Regions from separate parts of the Pseudoalteromonas sp. SCQQ13 genome, predicted to be linked through region 2. Evidence: predicted binding sites of a transcription regulator. Region 2 holds the regulator's gene; each other region holds the start of a gene.
The links. Region 2 encodes sigma-54, which starts transcription at its own class of promoters, with help from an activator protein. Its sites were predicted from a motif close to GTTGGCACGNNNNTNGNNT; they were not measured.
Positions count from the first base shown of each region.

Region 1: the regulator sigma-54 is predicted to act here: its motif matches at 2,285-2,303, upstream of I6F41_RS13605 (YggN family protein).
Region 3: the regulator sigma-54 is predicted to act here: its motif matches at 1,934-1,952, upstream of I6F41_RS07270 (EF-hand domain-containing protein).

Region 1 is NZ_JADYXG010000017.1:21,174-25,434, forward strand. Features, by position in the region: gene I6F41_RS13600 (aminotransferase-like domain-containing protein) at 1-1,331, shown strand, start outside; gene I6F41_RS13605 (YggN family protein) at 1,453-2,247, opposite strand; gene I6F41_RS13610 (PA3496 family putative envelope integrity protein) at 2,636-2,821, shown strand; gene I6F41_RS13615 (glutathione peroxidase) at 2,948-3,439, opposite strand; gene I6F41_RS13620 (AzlD domain-containing protein) at 3,531-3,830, opposite strand; gene I6F41_RS13625 (AzlC family ABC transporter permease) at 3,827-4,261, opposite strand, start outside.
Region 2 is NZ_JADYXG010000002.1:129,494-133,754, reverse strand. Features, by position in the region: gene I6F41_RS02340 (HPr family phosphocarrier protein) at 33-305, opposite strand; gene rapZ (RNase adapter RapZ) at 349-1,194, opposite strand; gene ptsN (PTS IIA-like nitrogen regulatory protein PtsN) at 1,216-1,668, opposite strand; gene hpf (ribosome hibernation promoting factor) at 1,673-1,960, opposite strand; gene I6F41_RS02320 (RNA polymerase factor sigma-54) at 1,987-3,480, opposite strand; gene lptB (LPS export ABC transporter ATP-binding protein) at 3,550-4,261, opposite strand, start outside.
Region 3 is NZ_JADYXG010000007.1:31,225-35,485, forward strand. Features, by position in the region: gene rluB (23S rRNA pseudouridine(2605) synthase RluB) at 1-633, opposite strand, end outside; gene scpB (SMC-Scp complex subunit ScpB) at 630-1,220, opposite strand; gene I6F41_RS07270 (EF-hand domain-containing protein) at 1,373-1,894, opposite strand; gene xthA (exodeoxyribonuclease III) at 2,208-3,014, shown strand; gene I6F41_RS07280 (energy-coupling factor ABC transporter permease) at 3,019-3,666, shown strand; gene I6F41_RS07285 (putative RNA methyltransferase) at 3,663-4,261, shown strand, end outside.

The DNA of each region.
Region 1 (4,261 bases), on a different contig from region 2:
CTTTACGTAAAATGGCTAGCAACCTTAATATAAGTATTCCTACGGTAAAGCAGGCCTATCAAGCGCTAGAGGATCAAGGGGTTATAGAGGCACGCGAAAAGTCAGGCTACTTTTTAAAAGCCGTTAACATGGCAAGCAGCTTACCAAAACGAGTTAAGCTGAGCCGCGAGCCCGTGATTGTTAACAAGCAGGCGCTGATTGAGCAGGTATACACAGCCATTCATCAGGCCCATGTGGTGCCTTTTGGAGTGGCTAACCCGGTTGCTGCAGCACCAACCGATAAAGCCTTAGCCAGAAATATGCGCCGAGTAATGACGCTTGCTGGTAGTAGCGCTATTAATTACGGGCCACTGGATGGTTATGCACCGTTAAAAAAGCAACTTATTCACCGCTATTTAAACTTTGGCATTGGCATTAATATGGATGAAATGGTGATCACTAATGGTGCGCAAGAAGCACTGGCAATTGCACTCAAATGCGTAACTAAGCCCGGTGATGTAGTGGCCATAGAGAGCCCTTGCTATCACGGAATTATAGAGTTAATAGAAAGTTTAGGCCTTAAAGCACTTGAAATACCTTTATGCCCAGATAATGGTATTTGGCTAAACGATTTAGCGCAGGCGCTTAATGAGCACGATATTAAAGCGTGCTTATTTTCTACGGCTATTAGTAATCCGGTTGGTAGTTTTATGCCAGATAAAAATCGAGAACAGCTGGTGGAACTAGTTGAAAGCCATAACGTAGTGCTCATTGAAGATGACGTATATGGCGACCTATACTTTACACCCAAACGAGGTACACCTGCTATAGCGTATTCCAAAAAAGGCTTGGTGCTAAGTTGTTCGTCTTTTTCTAAAACGGCTGCCCCTAGTTATCGTGTTGGTTGGCTTATTGCGGGGAAATTTGCAGGGCAAGCTAGGCGTTATAAAAGAGCATTGAGTTGTTCTACCTCACTAATTAATCAATGGACGTTATCAGAATTTGTTTTTAGCGGTGAATACGATCGTAATTTAAAAGTACTTAGGCAGCGTTTACGTACGAATAAAGAGCATATGCGACGTTGCTTACAGCAAGCCATGCCAAAAGGTACACGGATCAGCGATCCACAAGGTGGCTGTGTTATTTGGTTAGACTTAGGCTGCGAGTATGATAGCCAAAAGCTATTTTCATTAGCGCTTGAGGTAGGTATAAGCATTACTCCAGGGTTGATATTTTCAGCTTCAAATAAATACAAAAGCTGTATAAGGCTAAGCTATGGTGTGCAGTGGAGTGAGCAAATAGAGCAAGCAATTGTCACACTAGGTAAACTTACCTTACTAGCAAAAAAGTAGCCTAATTTAAAGGGGAACAACAGCTTGTAACAAGTTTTTCGGCACAATAAAAAACAGCCGTTAAGTTAAGCGTAACGGCTGCAGAGGGATGTTAAATAATTACCTAAGTGAAGTTTGTAAACTAGTTTTGTTTAAAGCTAAATAATTGGTAACCTTTAAGTTCAGGTACTTGTACTACTAGCTGTTCTTCTTGTTTAGCTATATTGGCAAAATTTTCGCATAAGGCATTGGCACGTTTTTCGAGCGCATCGGCATGCTGCTCTACTTTTTCTTCTATTTGCGTACCCATATTTTCCATACGTTGTTCAAAGGCTTGCATGTCGCCTCCTGAGCCAAGTAATTCAGAACCTAAAGCAACTAAAATACTCCCCATAGATTGCATTACAGCAGACTCAACAGCGGTCTCTATTTGTTGTTCAAACTGCTGCTCAAAGTTTTCACCAAATTGGTTAAAGCTTTGCTGGCCCATAACAAAGGTGTCTTGTTGATAAAAAGTATTTTGTACTTCAAGTTTAATGTCGTCCATTAACGATGAGATATTATCGAGGCCATCAATATTAAAAGCATTAGCAACTTCTTGCAGTGCAACACCTGCAATTTTAACGCCTTCTAAGGCTATATTTGCTACTTCGGGTAATTGCGTGCGTAAACTATCTGAATATTGAGTTAGCGCCTTTTGCTGGGAATGATTAAGCGCTACCGATTCACCATTAATGGTTAAATTGCCATTGGTATTAAATTGCATAGTTTGCTTATTGGCGGTAAAAATCTCTAGTTCGTCAGGCTTAATACGTACATCATTTTTAAATTCTACATTACATTGCTCATTATTAAATGACACTGTTGAATCGTTATCATTATGTGCCACAACGGCAGGTGCACATATTAAAGTGCTCATTAATAGTAATTTTTTCATATTTATTCTCAGTTTTTTATTGATGATAAATAAGTAATAACAAGTTTAGTGCCAATGTTTTTTTATTATATTAAACAATAGGTTGGTTTTATTTTTAGTATTGTCTATAGCAAAGGTTTATTATAAAAAAACTATTTTTTAGTCAAATTGGCTAAAGCTAGAGCAGTAATTAATTTTATTTATCGATACGATAAAAAACTCTCACTTTCCATAAAGCGAATTTAGCGCTATTTATTCACAGTATTGACATGGAGGCTATTTAAGATAGCTACATGGCTTTATTTTGGCGCTAAACTGCATTGCACTTTATGTGTCGAACATTTTAATTTTACCGATTATTGCGATTATAAAATCCTTGGTTGGTCTCAAACACTTTATGGAGTGGGTTGTGGGTAAGACATTTAGTTACGATGCGCTAGATGACGATTTTGTTGAAGACGAGTACGAAATGCTCGGGCGTAATCAGCACGATAAGAACAAGCAAAAGGTTAAGAAAAAGTTGGAAGACTACCTTGAGCAAAAGCGCTTGCGTAAAAACCTAGGCGAAGACGATTTAAGCGATTACACCGATTAAATTGCGCTAGTATAACTAAAGTACCAATGTGAATTAGACTCTAAATGTACGCATTTATGTATGTTTAAATTTTGATTAGATTGGCAATAAAGAGGCCGTGTGCCTCTTTATTACTTTTAAGCGGCGTTACTTATTACTTTGTTGCAGTGCTTTTTGAATGGTGAGCTCTAGCTTTTCTGGCTTGGTAAAGGGTGCATAGCGTTTAATTGGTGAGCCGTCTGCTGCGATTAAAAACTTAGTAAAGTTCCACTTTATTTTGCGAGTTAAAAAGCCAGGTTGTGTCGATTTCAAATAACGAAATACCGGATGAGCATGCTCTCCGTTTACCTCTACTTTAGCGGCCATTAAAAAATTAACCCCGTAGTTTATTAAACATCCTTGCTCTATCTGCTGTGCATCTCCGGGTTCTTGCTGATTAAACTGATTACACGGAAATCCTAAAATTACTAAGCCTTGGCTAGCATATTTATTATGCAAAGCCTGTAGTGACTCGTACTGGTAGGTAAAACCACACTTGCTTGCCGTGTTTACAATAAGCACGACTTTACCAGCAAACTCGCTAAAATTAATGGTGTTACCTTGCAAACTGGTGGCGCTTAACTGATGAAACTTGTGCATTATTTATGCTTTACCTTATCTTTGTTGATGCTCAATTTACTCTTTTAAGTACATTGCTTAATATGGTTGTTGTATATATTAAGACTATTTTTTAATTTAAAATTAAAAATAATCCCATACTCGCAATCGTAGTGTAGTAAATATTATGGGTTTTATAAGCCACAATAATAGCTACTATAGCCGCACTTAAATAAGGGTTTTGCCAATTTAAATTAATGCCATCATCGTTTAAAAATACAATAGGTACCCAAATAGCCGTAAGTACCGCTGGTGCACTAAAGCTTAAAAATTGTTGCATTTTAGGCCCAACTTTAAAGGGTAAAGCGCGGTGCAAAAATAAGTAACGGGTAAAAAAGGTAATACAGGCCATTAGTAAAATAGTGGTCATCATAAGTTGCGCTCCTTTTTGGCAGTTATTCTTGCTGTAAAGTATCCTGCGCTCATGGCCAGTAATGCAGAGCTCACCAGCCATAACTCAAATCCGGTACTTTTAAACAGTGTAGCGCTAATGCCTGCGACTATAACTGTAACGAGTGAGGCGAGGCTTTTAACACCCGGAATAACTAAAGCTATAAATGTAGCGGCTATAGCAAAGTCGAGGCCCAAATGGGTTAAATCGGGGAGCATAGTACCAGCAACAATGCCTATAAATGTCCATAAATTCCATGCAATATAAAAGCTAAAACCGGCGCTAAGTGCGTAAATTAAACGTATTTTTGTACGATAGGCTTTAGGGTGGTGCGAAAATGCAAACAACTCATCGGTCAATACAAAGCTTACAGGTAGACGCCAGCTCAAAGGTTGATCAATTACTTTATGACG
Region 2 (4,261 bases):
AGCTCGTTTACTTGGTTTAAATAAAGTGCCTACTATTCTTGTTCGTTAAAGCGCTGCGCTATTAATTGGCCAACGGCATGTAAAGCATGCTCTGCATCGGGTCCTTCGCACACTACTTTTACTTCTTTACCTTGGCTGCTTTCTAGTAACATTAAAGCCAGTACGCTATCGCCAGCGGCTTCTTTTTCATCTTGAAATAAGGTAATAGATGCGTCAAATTGTACCGCTAATTGTGCTAATACGGTAGCAGCTCTAGCATGCAGGCCTAGCTTGTTTTTTATTAAAAATGTATTTTCTAAGCGCATAAGATACTCTACTTAAGCTGAACAGATGATTATTTAAATTGAATTATTTTTCTTGCTCGCGATGGCGAATTTTTACATTAGGGTGAGACATAGCAAAGCTTTCACCAATTGTTTGCGCTAAATAAACTGAGCGGTGCTGACCACCAGTACAACCAATAGCAATGGTTAAATAACTGCGATTATTACGCTCTAGGTGTGGTAACCACGTTTGTACAAAGGTTTGAATTTGCCAAGTGAATTTTTGCACAATACTATGACTAGCTAAATAATCTTTTACTGGTTGATCTAATCCAGTTAAAGGCTTGAGCTCCGGTTCCCAGTGTGGGTTTGGTAAAAAACGCGCATCAAAAACATAATCAGCACCTTTGGGAATACCATGCTTAAAGCCAAACGACTCAAAGGTAATGATAAGCTGTTTGTCTTTTTTACCGAGTATGGTTTCACGCATAGATTCAGCAAGTTGATGCACACTTAAATCGGTTGTATCAATGACATGATCAGCCCGCGTTACGAGTACATCGAGTAATTCTTTTTCTTTTTTTATTGCTAAATCTAGCGGTAGCGAATCAATCGAAAGCGGGTGCAAACGACGTGTTTCTGAATAACGGCGGATTAACGTTTGATCGTCGCTATCTAAATAAAATAACGTTGGTTTAGCAAAGTCGGGCAAGTACTCAAGGATATCGTTAAACTGCTGCTGGTCTTTAGGCAGGTTACGCACGTCTATACTAACGGCTATTTTATCGTAGTTATCAGAGACACTGCGCACTAATGAAGGCAGCAAATTTACCGGAATATTATCTACACAATAGTAACCTAAATCTTCTACAACACGTAAAGCAACTGACTTACCAGAACCTGAACGGCCACTTATAATAATTAATTCCATTTACCACCCCTTTATTAGTAACTAGGATTGATCCAAAATAACTTGGTATAACGCTTCATCAGACTTTGCCGCACGCAATTGCTTACAAAACTCTTTATCGTTTAGTTTATCAGCTATTGTGGCTAGTGTTTTCAAGTGCTGCTGGTTATCGCCATCGGGCACTATAAGCGCAACAAAAATATCAACTGGACGATTATCAATTGCATCAAAATTAATAGCGGTTTCGCTTATTAAAATTAAGGCAAGAGGCTCTTGTGCCCCGCTCATACGGCCATGTGGAATTGCTATTCCTCGGCCAATACCGGTACTACCTAGCTTTTCTCTTGCCAATAAAGCAGTGAGAATATCTTGCTGAGGTAAATACGGCATTTTTTTATGCGCGAGTTCACTGATGAATTCTAAAATTCTTTTTTTACTATTAAAAAGGACCACAGCTTTGCTGCAGTCCTGGCATATAAGTGAGCTTAATTTCATAGTGTTAGTGTCGAGCAAACTTCTCTTTGTGTTTAATTACTTGACGATCGAGTTTGTCAATCAACGAGTCAATGGCAGCGTACATATCTTGGTGTTCGGTCGATGCAAATAGCTCAGCGCCACTTACAAAAATTGTTGCTTCAGCTTTTTGACTTAATTTTTCTACATCGAGAATAACATGCACATTAGTTATGTGATCTGAGTGTCTTTGCAGCTTTGCAAATTTATTATTTACATAGTCTCTTAATGAGTCTGTAATGTCTACATGACGACCAGTTAAGTTTAGTTGCATCAGCATTTTCCTCTTTGTTGTACGTCTTAAATCAAGCTTTTACGTTGATTCGACGGGGGAATAGCCAGAGATTCGCGATATTTTGCAATTGTCCGTCTAGCTACTTTAATTCCTTGCTCAGCCAATATATCTGCAATCTTGCTATCACTCAATGGTTTGGCTAAGTTTTCTGCAGCTATCAACTTTTTAATCAGGGCACGTATGGCAGTTGATGAACATTCGCCACCATTTTCGGTGCTTACATGGCTTGAAAAAAAGTACTTAAGCTCAAAAATGCCACGTGGAGTGTGCATATATTTTTGCGTAGTGACCCGTGAAATAGTCGACTCGTGCATTTCAACTATTTCGGCAACATCGTTTAATACCATAGGTTTCATGGCTTCTGGGCCATGTTCAAAAAACGCTTGTTGCTGCTTAACAATACAATTAGTTACTTTCAGGAGTGTTTCGTTTCTACTTTCTAGGCTTTTAATAAACCATTTAGCTTCTTGTAAGTGCGAGCGAATAAATTGGCTGTCACCGCTGGATTTTACTGTACGAGACATAGCCGCATATTGGCTGTTAACACGTATTTTTGGCATGCTATCAGGGTTTAGCTCTACCACCCAGCGGCCTTTTATTTTTTTAACAGACACGTCAGGTATAACGTATTCAGACTCTTCTCTGACAATAGTATCCGCAGGCTTAGGATTAAGCGTATGAATAAGTGTCATTATTTCTTTAAGCTCTTCTTCTTTGAGCTTAGTTTTTTTCATTAACGTACGATAGTCGCGAGCAGCGAGTAAATCGATATGATCAGTTAACACCATTTTTGTTTCGTTAATATAAGGGGTGTCTTTATCAAATTGATTTAATTGAATGCATAAGCATTCTTGCAAGCTGCGAGCTGCAATACCAACAGGATCAAATAATTGAATGCGCTTTAGCACTGCTTCTATTTCATCTAGTTCTACTTCGTGTTCGTCGTCAGTTTCTTGGTTAAAGCTTGCTAAAAGGTCTTCGCAACTGAGGGTTAAAATACCAGAGTCATCTACGGCTTCAACGATAGCTATGGCAATAGCTTCGTCGGTAGGGCTAAAAGGGGTGAGCTGTAATTGCCACATTAAGTATTCATGCAGGGTTTCGGTTGATGCACCTTGATAAATAGATTCATCTTCAGGCATTGGCCCTGATGAAGAGGCAGGCGCTGCGCTCATATATTCATCCCATGATACATCCATGGCCATGTCGTCGCTTATGGTGTCTTTATTTAGTGCTTCACCGCTATCTTGCTCATACTCGCTTGGGGTGTCGTCAGCAGAGGCGCTAACAGTAATGTCATCTGCTTTTTGCTCGTTTTTACCTGCTGATTCTTCCGTGTAATCTTGTTCATCAACTTCAAGTAATGGGTTGCTATCAAGTGCTTCTTGTATTTCTTGCTGGAGATCCAAGGTACTAAGCTGCAATAAGCGAATAGCCTGTTGCAGTTGCGGAGTCATTGTAAGTTGCTGGCCCATGCGCAGCTGTAATGATTGCCTCATTTATCTCTAACAATCCTTATAAATTGATATGATTAATCTTAGCAGATGCTTATAGTAATAACATAAATATTACAGTTTGAACTGCTCGCCTAAATAAACATCACGTACTGTTTTATCGTTTAATACAAATTCAGGAGTACCAGATGCAATTAGCTCCCCATGAGAAACAATGTAGGCTTTTTCACAAACATCAAGGGTTTCCCTTACATTGTGGTCGGTAATTAGTACGCCAATACCACGATTTTTAAGGTGTTCTATAATTTTTTTAATATCGAGTACTGAAATAGGATCCACGCCAGCAAAGGGCTCATCAAGCAATATAAATTTAGGATCTGCAGCTAAAGCACGTGCTATTTCTACGCGGCGACGTTCACCACCAGATAGCGCCATACCTAAGCTGTCGCGAATATGTTGCAGGCTAAATTCGTCCAATAAACTATTTAGGGTTTCTTCCCTGGCTTGTTTATTTAGTTGCTTACGCGTTTCTAAAATAGCCATTAAATTTTGATACACAGTGAGCTTTCTAAAAATAGAAGATTCTTGTGGTAAATAACCAATACCTAAACGAGCACGGCTGTGCATAGGAAGTAAGGTAATATCGTTATCATCAATTAATATTTTACCTTTGTCGCTAGGTACTAAGCCTACAATCATGTAAAAGGTAGTGGTTTTACCTGCGCCATTTGGGCCAAGTAAACCAACAATGCTGCCAGCTTTTACTTCAAGTCCTACATTTTTAACAACTTCACGGCCTTTATAGCTTTTTGCTAATAGCTCTGCT
Region 3 (4,261 bases), on a different contig from region 2:
GCGAGAAACTTCCACCTCTTGTGATTGCCATAAACGACGAACTTCTCGGTTACGTCCTTCATTAAGCGTTACATTGTACCAACGGTTTATACCTTCGCCGCCCATAGGGTTAACCGTAAGAAACTTTGCTGGGCCATCTTCAAGTTCAACACCACGGGTTAAGTTTTTAATGGTTTCTTTGGTTACTTCACCAAATACACGGGCTGAGTATTCACGTTCAACCTCGTAACTTGGGTGCATGAGTCGGTTTGCTAATTCACCATCGTTAGTAAATAGCATCAAGCCTGCGGTATTAATATCTAATCGGCCAACCGCAATCCAGCGCTCGCCATCAATACGAGGGAGTCGGTCAAATACAGTACGACGACCTTCAGGATCTTTACGCGTGCTTAACTCACCTTCAGGCTTGTTATACATTATTACGCGACAAATTCTATCCGCTTTTTCTTCAATTTTTACTGTATGGCCATCAACGCGAATTGAATCTGTTTCTTCAACACGATCGCCTAATTTAGCCACTTTGCCGTTAACGCTAACGCGGTTTGCATCAATGTATTTTTCCATTTCACGGCGTGAGCCTACGCCAGCACGGGCTAGGACTTTTTGTAACTTTTCACCTTGTATAACACTCATTCGGATGGTTCTCTCACAGAAGGATCACTTAATAACTGGTTAATTTTACTTTGCTGTTGCTCTGGCAAGGCAGGTAAATTATCTAAACCTGTTATCGAAAAATAATCTAAAAATTGTTTAGTAGTCGCATATAGCGCCGGCTTACCCGGCACTTCTTTGTGGCCTACCACTTTAATCCACTCTCTTTCGAGTAGTGTTTTAATAATATTTGACCCCGTAGTAACACCACGCACTTGTTCAATTTCGGCGCGTGTAATTGGTTGCCTATAAGCAATTAGCGATAATGTTTCGAGCAAAGCACGCGAATATTTGGGCGCGCGTTCTTGCCATAAATTACTTAGCCAAGGGCTTAAGCTACTACATGCCTGAAAACGATAACCACTGCCTACTTCTACCAAACGAATACCACGGGTCTGAAAATGTGTTTGTATTGCTGTTATTGCATCGTTTATACGCACCATAGATATTGCTAAATCGGCTAAAACAACATCCTTTAGATGACGTTTACTTAATGGTTTGTCAGCAACAAAAATCGCCGCTTCAATGATCTCAATTAATTGCTCATCACTAACTCGCCGACCCACCATAAACGCTCTTAAACTAATAAACACACACAGCCAACTATTATGCCAGAACTACAGCAAAGTAGGAAAACATATCGAGCAATTTAGTAAATCAAAGCCACAAAAAAAGCCAGTGCACAGCACTGGCTCCTTCCTCACACTTTAAAATGGTGTGCTTAGCTGTTATTGGCGCTTTTAAGTGCGTCGTCTTCAGCGACTGCATTGCCATATTTTTTTATGTAAGTTACAAATTCACGTTTGCTAACACGCTTGTCTTTATTTACATCCATATAGCCAAAGTGATTTGAAATATCATCATCGTCTGCTTCTTCTACCGAAATATAGCCACTTTTATCGTTATCTAAACTCGAGAAACTGCTTTGTATTTTATCAAATTTAGTAATATCCGCTTTAAATGCTGATTCGCTTACTTCACTGTCTGTGGCAACTTTTCCGGTATTTAATTGCATGTACGCATTAAATTCATTGCGACTTATTTGATTATCCATATTGGTATCAATATTTGAAAAGTGTTGCCAAATATTATCGTCATCGGCTTCAACTTTCGAAATAAAACCATCACTATCGTTATCTAAACTTGCAAAGTCACTATCAATTTTATCTAACCCTTGGTTAGATGCACAAGCTGCTAAGCTTAACGTTGCTAAAATAGTAGAGGCTAATGTTAACTTTTTCATAAGACGTATCCTTGTAGTTAATTAATGTCACTTTAACTAATACAAGTTAAATGCCAAAAACACTAACCCCTTAAAATCAATTAGTTACAACTAAAATATAAGTAAAAAACTAACGTAATACATTATAGTAATGAAAGCTTTGCTTCATGCCTTGTAATTTTTGCAAAAATATTGGTGTAATACCGGACATTACAGCGAGTGTTTTTACACTTAAAAGTTCAGCCAATAACTTCCTTGTTTCGGGCGTGTTATGTAAGTGTATTTACTGATATAATTTAACGCATTATATAGAACCAATTTTAAGGTATATGCTATGAAAGTGATTTCTTTCAATATCAATGGTCTGCGTGCGCGTCTTCATCAATTACAAGCTATTATCGACAAACATCAACCCGATATTATTGGCCTACAAGAAATTAAAGTTCATGACGAAGCGTTCCCACTAGAAGATGTACAAAAAATGGGATATCACGTTTATTATCATGGCCAAAAAGCCCATTACGGCGTAGCTATGTTATGCAAAAAAGAACCTAAATCGGTATTTAAAGGCTTTGCCACTGATACTGAAGAGTCACAAAAGCGCATGATCAGTGTTACCGTAGAGCAAGACAATGGCCGTGATTTAACGGTAATGAATGGTTATTTCCCGCAAGGTGAAAACATTAATCACGAAACCAAGTTCCCATATAAACGTCAGTTTTATAAAGATTTAATGACCCACCTGCAAACAAATCATACCCCTGATGAAGACGTGATTGTAATGGGCGATATTAATATTTCACCTACCAACCTAGATATAGGTATTGGCGAAGTAAATGCTAAACGTTGGTTAAAAACCGGTAAATGTTCTTTTCAACCGATAGAGCGTGAATGGCTGGCAACATTACTTAATTGGGGCTTTAAAGACACCTTTAGAGAGCAAAACCCAGAAACCAGCGATCAATACTCGTGGTTTGACTACCGCTCAAAAGGGTTTTTAGATAACCGTGGCCTACGAATTGATGTTGTACTTGCAACACATGAGCTAGCCGCGCGTTGTATAGACACAGGTATAGATTACGAATTACGTGGCATCGAAAAGCCATCGGATCATGCCCCTATTTGGTCTGAATTTAAATAACCCTATGCTTAGCCTCCCAATGCAAGGGCTACTTTGGGCCCTTGTAATCGCTATAAGCTTATTTAGTATTGATAAAGCGACCTATAAAGCACTCTACAATGTACCCATACGCCAAACAGGAGTACTTGCATGTGCGTTGGTGTTTGCTGTTTTATGGCGCATTAAAGCTGGTATTTTAACGGGCCTTGATTTACATATTTTAGGTATTACTGCAGCTACACTTATACTCGGTTGGCGTTTAACTATTTTAAGTAGTGTTCTGGCAACGGCGCTATTAGCCGCATTTGGTTTAATTGAGTTTGAGTTACTGCCAGTGCAATTGCTTATTGGCGCATTTATTCCTATTTTATTGAGCTACTTGGCTTTTATTGTTAGTTATCAGTATTTACCGCGCCACTTTTTTGTTTATATATTTGTATGTGCGTTTATTACGGCTGGGTTTATCGCCTGTATAAAAATAGCTTTAGGGGCATTATTTTATCTTGCTATTGGTCAATATAGCTGGCAACAATTAGCAGATAATTACGTTTACTTAAGCGCTATTATTTGGCTGCCAGAAGCCATGTTAAACGGTATGGCTATTACAATTATGATCACTTATCGCCCACATTGGGTAAAAACTTTTTACGATAAGGACTACCTAGGCTCATGAGTCTTGAATATAGCTGCCCACTGTGTAGCAACTTACTAATAAAAACAGCTAATATGCTTCGCTGTGAAAACAACCATAGTTTTGACTTTGCAAAAGAAGGCTATGTAAATTTATTGCCTGTACAGCAAAAAAACTCAAAACAACCTGGTGACTCATTAGAAATGGTGCAAGCTAGGCGCGCTTTTTTAGAGCGCAACTATTATGCCTTTTTACAGCACGAACTTGGCCAAATTATTAGTAATATAGCAGCTAATAATATTATTGACTTAGGGTGTGGTGAAGGATTTTATACCCAAGCTTTAGCTAGTAATACCCAAGCTACTGTGTACGGGGTTGATATATCGAAGGCGGCGGTAAAATATGCGGCAAAACGCTACAGCAATTGTCACTTTAGCGTGGCATCCATTAGCCAAGCACCTTTTAAAAGCTACTTTGCCGATGTATTGGTCAGTGTATTCGCACCATTATTTACTCAAGAACTAGCAAGACTTGCTAAACCCGGTTCAACACTCGTAGTGGCAAGCCCCGGACCTCAGCATTTAAAAGAGTTAAAAGAGTATATTTACTCAAGTGTTAATGAACATACACAAATAGA